DNA from 2 places in the Tepidimicrobium xylanilyticum genome. Region 2 is predicted to be linked to the other one. Evidence: predicted binding sites of a transcription regulator. Region 2 holds the regulator's gene; the other holds the start of a gene.

Region 1 (3,438 bases), on a different contig from region 2:
TTGTTTTATTCTATCTTGAATGTCAGAAGGTGAACCTTCGCCATCAACTATTACTGTATTTTCCTTATCTACTTGAACTCTTCTAGCCTTACCAAGCATATCGATTGTAGCTTCTTTTAGATCTAATCCTAATTCTTCAGAAATTACTTGACCACCAGTTAGAATTGCAATGTCTCGAAGCATTTCTTTTCTTCTATCACCAAATCCTGGAGCTTTAACAGCTACACAGTTAAAGGTTCCTCTTAATTTATTTACCACTAAAGTAGCTAAAGCCTCTCCTTCAATATCTTCAGCAATGATTAGTAGAGGTCTGCTTTGTTGTACTATTTGCTCTAATACTGGTAATATATCTTGAATATTGGATATTTTCTTATCAGTAATTAAAATATATGGCTCTTCTAATTCTGCTACCATCTTATCTGCATCTGTTACCATGTAAGGAGATACATATCCTCTATCGAATTGCATACCTTCTACTACAGATAGGGTAGTTCCCATTGTCTTAGATTCTTCAACAGTTATAACTCCGTCGTTACCTACCTTTTCCATAGCTTCTGCAATTAATTTTCCGATTTCTTCATCACCTGCAGATATAGATGCAACTTGTGCAATAGCTTCCTTAGTTTCTACTTTTCTTGAGAATCTTCTTATCTCTTCTACAGCTTTTTCAACAGCTTTTTTAATTCCATTATGAAGGATTATTGGGTTTGCACCCGCTGCCACATTCTTAAGTCCTTCTCTTACAATTGCTTGCGCTAACAAAGTAGCAGTTGTAGTTCCGTCTCCTGCCACATCTTGAGTCTTAGTTGCAACTTCCTTAACTAATTGAGCACCCATATTTTCATATCTGTCTTCTAATTCTATTTCACGTGCAATAGTAACACCGTCATTAGTAATAAGAGGTGCGCCAAACTTTTTATCTAATACAACATTTCTTCCCTTTGGCCCAAGAGTTACCTTAACGGTATCTGCTAACTTATTTATTCCAACTTCTAAAGCACGACGAGCATTTTCATCAAATTTTATTTCCTTAGCCATTTAATTCACACTCCTTTTATTTGATAATTGTCCATTGTCCTTTTCTATTTGTCAATTCTTTACTCTACTACCGCCAAAATATCATTTAATTTAAGTATTGTAAATTCTTCACCATCAATCTTAACTTCTGTACCAGCATACTTAGAAAAGATTACCTTATCGTTTACCTTAATTTGATCTTTTTTCTTCTCATCGTTAAGAATATCTGGTCCTATGGCAACAACTTCTGCCATTTGAGGTTGTTCTTTAGCGCTGCTTGGTAGCACTATACCCGATTTAGTCTTTTCTTCCGCTTCAAGAATTTTTATTACTACTCTGTCACCTAATGGTTTAAGGTTCATATCACTACCTCCCTATTTTCTGATGGTTTTCCATATTATTAGCACTCATCTTTAATGAGTGCTAATATGTACAGTTATAATGTTACTGAATAAGAAATTTTGAATCAAGTCTAGTTTTTGCTTGAATTTGATTAATAATCCTATTTTTCCTAATCTTTCTTTTGTTTTTCTTGTTTTTCATTGATTTTCTCCTAAGTTTATTGCCAATGCTTTCTATATTAATAGCTTAAAAATATAGTATAGAAATGGAATAAATATGGCTGGAAGCATGTTCCCCACCTTTATTTTCTTCAATTCTAATATATTTATTCCTATGGCCATAATGAGTATCCCACCTACTGCAGACATTTCAAGTATCACATCGTGTGTCAAAAGGTCCTTCAAGTAAGTGGCTAACAATGTAATCAATCCCTGATATATAAATACAACTATAGCAGAAAAGGCAACCCCTATCCCCAAGGTGGAGGCAAATATTATGGAAGTAATACCATCCAATATTGATTTAGCAAAAAGGGTATTATGATCTCCCAACAGCCCACTTTCTAAAGCCCCTACTATGGCCATTGCCCCTACACAGTAGACTAGGGAAGCAGTTACAAATCCTTTGGAAAAGTTGGAGTCTCCATTGCTAAACCTAGCTTCTAAGCTATCCCCTAGTCTATTCAGCTTTTTTTCAATTCCTGAAATCTCTCCAATTATGCTTCCCAAAACGATGCTTATGATAGCCATAATGGTATTTTCAGTTTTTATTGCCGCGGAAATCCCAATGATTATAACCGAAAGACCTACTCCATCCATGATGGTTTTTTTATATTCTTCCTTTATTCCTTTTTTAATAATTATCCCCAAAACGCTACCTGCAATTACAGCAATGGAATTTACTATGGTTCCCAACATATTTCTCTCACCCTTACACTTAATGAAATATATTTATAGATTATACACCATCTAAGTAATTTTTTCTAGGAAAAAAAGAAAACAACCCTAAGGTTGCTTTTTCCCTATTCCCAACTCTCTAGCGTAATAAAACAAGTATTGTTGAGCAAAGCCTCCTAAGGAACCAAAATTTTCCTCAGCATATTGGGAAATCCTTTTAATACTAGCACCTTCTTTAAAATACAAGCTCTCCATTACCCTTTTGACCCAAGTATCCACAGGAAAGGCATCATTTTTATTTAAAGAAAACAATAATATGCAATTGGCTACCTTAGGTCCTACTCCAGGAAGTTTTAAAAGTATTTCTTTGGCTTTATCCGTTGGCAGTTTATATAATTCATCTAAATCTACTTCCTTGTTTTTTATCATATTAGACGTTTCCACTATGTATTTAGCCCTATAACCTACCCTAGAATCCCTCTCCAACTCCTCATAATCTACATTAGCCAAGGTTTCTGGATCTGGAAAAGTAAAATATTCCTTGTCTTTATAAGAACCTACAGACTTTCCATAGTGCTGAGTAATAAGTTCTATAGACCTCTTAATCCTTGGTATCTGATTGTTGGCAGATATTATGAAGGAAATAGTCGTTTCAAAGGGTTCCTGATTGAGTATCCTTATACCTTCCCCAAACTTAATGGCCTCCTTAAGTATTGGGTCCTTAGACAATTCCTCTTTAATCTTCCCATAATCTCTACCTAAATCGAAATACTCATACCATACATCATTAAAATCAGCCATGTTCGTATTTAAAAATATAATGTCCCTTCCATTTCTTTTAACATTGATTATCTTACCTTTGTGAATAGCTGTGTAGCTCTCATCTTCTTCCACATACCACCTAAAAGCCTGCCCACATTCAAATATATGTTTAGGTTCAAAATCCTTTATGTCTTTTATTATTATTTTATTATCTTTTTCTACAATATCATAGTTCATATTTTTTCTCCTTTCTACTACTTATAAATCATGGGAACACTCTTGCTATACATTGTAAATATTATACCCAATTGATCTAATATAAACATAAATAAGTCGGGGAAAACCCCGACTTATTTTAATACCATCCTCTTAATTTCATTACATTTGCTATCTTCTTAACTGAAATCATATAAGCTGCTTC
Region 2 (3,438 bases):
AAAGCAACCACCGAAGGAGTAGTTCTGTTCCCTTCCGCATTAGGAATAATAATAGGTTCTCCACCTTCCATTACAGCAACACATGAATTAGTGGTTCCTAAATCGATACCAATTATCTTTCCCATTTAAATTCCTCCTTAAATTTATTACTTAGCTACTTTAACCATACTAGGTCTAATAACCTTGTCATTCAGAATATATCCTTTTTGCATTACTTCTATTATAGTCCCTTCCTTTTCTCCTTCTACTTCTTCAACAAATACAGCATGATGATAACTAGGGTCGAATTCCTTCCCTAAACAGTCTATTTCCTCAAGACCTTTTCCCTTAAGTATTGTTAATATCTGTTCATAAATCATCTTTATCCCTTCATAGAACCCGTCCTTTTCCTCAGTGCTTTCTAAAGCCCTTTCGAAATTATCTAGGACAGGCAACAATTCAGATATAATCTCCTCAGCTGCATAGCTGAATATCCTTTCCTTTTCTCTTTCAACCCTGTTCTTATAGTTTATGAAGTCAGCTTGCAGTCTGAGGAGTCTGTTGGTTAGCTCCTTTACTTCATTATTTTGCTTCAGTTCTACTTCAGTTTCATCTGCTTCTTCATCCTCTTTCTCGTCAGTTGCTATTCCCTCTTCTAAATTTCCCTTCTCTAGTTTTTCTTCTGTGTCCTCCTTTTCTAATTTTTCAGCGGCTTCTTCCATATCCACCGCTTCTTCATTAAGTACATCTTTTTTTTCCATTTAATCACCCTTTTTATCCCATATTAAGCTTATATAGAGTGTAATAAAAATTACACTCTACTTTTTCCCCATCAACATAGTCAATATTTCTGTTAAATTCATTGAAAATAGTTGCAATGCATTTATAGTTGTTGCATAATCCATCCTTGTAGGACCAATAACCCCAATTCTGCCAATAGTCATATCACCTAATTTATAAGTGGTAGTAATTACACTACAATCCTTGAGGGGTTCATATATATTCTCACCCCCAATTGTAATTTCTATCCAATTTTCCATAGGGTTGTTCATCAATAGGTCAAACAGCAATTCTTTATCCTCTATAAAAGAAATAAAGGATCTTGCTTTATCCAAATCCTTATATTCAGGAAAATCGAATATTTTAGTTATTCCATCTGAATATACTTCCACATTTTCCATAGTTTCTAAGGATTTATCTATTATAGGGATTATTTTATCTATGATATCTTTAAACTCATACATTTCTTCAATTATTGCTTTTTCAATAGTCTTACCAATATGATCTATAGTCAATCCCTTCAACCTATGGTTCAGAAAATTGGTTATCCTATTCAGTTGATTATCTGGAATTTCCTGCTCAACCTTAAACATGGTATTTTTCACTATACCTTTTTCCCCAACTAAGACTAATAATATTTCAGTAGCATCCAGAGGAATTAATTGGATATGTTTTAATCGCACCTTTTTCAATTGAGGTGATATAGCTAATGCAGTATAATGGGTAATGGCTGATAACACCTTGGCTGCATTTTGGATTAATTGGTCTATTTCCTTGGATTCCTTAGTTAGTATTTGCTTTATTTTTTCCTTCTTATCCATATCTATTTTAAGCTTTTGGGTCTTCAGCAATTGATCCACGTACAATCTATAGGCCTTATCTGAAGGAATTCTCCCTGATGAAGTATGGGGTTTACTTAAATAACCTAACTCCTCCAAATCGGACATTTCATTCCTTATGGTAGCAGAACTCACACCTAAATTATAATTTTTCGATATGGTTCTTGAACCAATTGGCTCAGCAGTCATTAGATAACTATCTATAATAGCATAAAGAACCTTTATCTTCCTTTCATCCAACATATGATCACCTCAAATTAACGGCAGGAAGTTTATTAGCACTCAATAGAGTTGAGTGCTAATTTAAAATTACCATAATTCCAAGTCCTTTGTCAATACCCTTTTTAAATTTATACCAATAAATCCACGTATACTACATTAGATAAATCTAGTCCTCTGCTTGTAAACCTTATCCATTCATCATCCATATATAATAGGCCTTGGGCCTCATATTTTTTTAATACATTTCCATATATATTTTCAACATCAACATTAAATCTATTCTTAAATTCCCTTTTATTTATACCTTCAACAAGCCTTAACCCCATTATCAAGTATTCAGCAATTTCCATATTCTTATCAATTATTTCTTCCCCTTCAATAGGCAATCTATTTTCATTTAACTTATCATAATAATCCTTAAAATTATTATGATTCCAATACCTTTTATTATTGATGTTAGAATGAGCAGCCAATCCCAAACCTATATATGGTTTCAGTTTCCAGTAAAATAAATTGTGTTTGCATTCATATCCCATTTTGGCAAAATTAGATATTTCATAATGTTTATATCCATTATTCTTAAGAATTTCTATCCCCTTATGGTACATTTCCCTTTCCTCATCTTCATTAGGTAATTCAATTATTCCTTCACCATACCATTTTGTCATTAAGGTGTTTTCTTCAAATATTAGACTATAATAGGAAATATGTTCTACTCCAAGCCTTATTACCTCTTTCAAAGTATTTTGACAATCCTCTATGCATTGACCTGGTAGTCCAAACATTAAATCCACATTAACATTATTAAAACCAAACTTCCTTAACAAGTCTAAGCTATCATAAAAATCTTTTGAACTGTGTATCCGGCCAATAGCCCTTAATAGATTGTCCTCTAAACTTTGAACTCCCATGCTTATTCTATTTATACCATACTCCATGTAAGCCTTTAGCTTTTCTTCATTTAAAGTTCCAGGATTAGCCTCTATCGTAATTTCCTCAACTCTATCTGTATTGTAGACCTTAAAAATATTATTTAGTATTCTTCCTATGTATTCTTCATCAATATAAGAAGGTGTACCCCCTCCAATAAATATGGTTTTAATCCTATATCCTTCCAATATACTTTCATACAATTCAATTTCCTTTATCAAATAGGATATATATTCAGGTACTTCAACATCGATATTGGAAAAGGATATAAAATCACAGTAAAAACATTTGCTACTACAGAAGGGGATGTGAACATATAACCCTAAGTCTTTCAAAAATATCTTCCTCTCTTAAGTTGCTATTTTCTACCTATAAATTAATGCACACCTAAGTGTGCACTTTTACTTGTCATCATATTTTAATACAGCTAAGAAGGCTCCTTGAGGTACTTCTACTGAACCAATTTGTCTCATCCTTCTCTTTCCTTCCTTTTGTTTCTCTAGCAGTTTCTTCTTTCTAGTAACATCTCCGCCATAGCATTTAGCCAATACGTCTTTTCTTAAAGCTTTTACCGTTTCTCTAGCAATTATCTTAGACCCTATTGCTGCTTGGATAGGTATGGCAAACTGGTGGCGAGGTATTTCATCCTTCAACTTCTCAGCAATACTCCTTCCCCTTTCATAAGCTT

Evidence for each region. Region 2 encodes HrcA, which represses chaperone genes, less so after heat shock. Its sites were predicted from a motif close to ATTAGCACTCNATANTATNGAGTGCTAAT; they were not measured.
Region 1: BLV68_RS00555 (co-chaperone GroES) is a predicted target of HrcA. The motif match lies at 1,417-1,445, and genes of this name have one in related genera.

What each region holds. Positions count from the first base shown of each region.
Region 1 covers NZ_FNNG01000001.1:138,632-142,069, forward strand. Annotated here, with positions in the region: gene groL (chaperonin GroEL) at 1-1,038, opposite strand, end outside; gene BLV68_RS00555 (co-chaperone GroES) at 1,098-1,379, opposite strand; gene BLV68_RS00560 (DUF554 domain-containing protein) at 1,593-2,276, opposite strand; gene BLV68_RS00565 (DNA-3-methyladenine glycosylase family protein) at 2,364-3,254, opposite strand; gene BLV68_RS00570 (Glu/Leu/Phe/Val family dehydrogenase) at 3,373-3,438, opposite strand, start outside.
Region 2 covers NZ_FNNG01000002.1:174,563-178,000, forward strand. Annotated here, with positions in the region: gene dnaK (molecular chaperone DnaK) at 1-125, opposite strand, end outside; gene grpE (nucleotide exchange factor GrpE) at 147-740, opposite strand; gene hrcA (heat-inducible transcriptional repressor HrcA) at 798-1,841, opposite strand; gene hemW (radical SAM family heme chaperone HemW) at 1,949-3,085, opposite strand; gene lepA (translation elongation factor 4) at 3,152-3,438, opposite strand, start outside.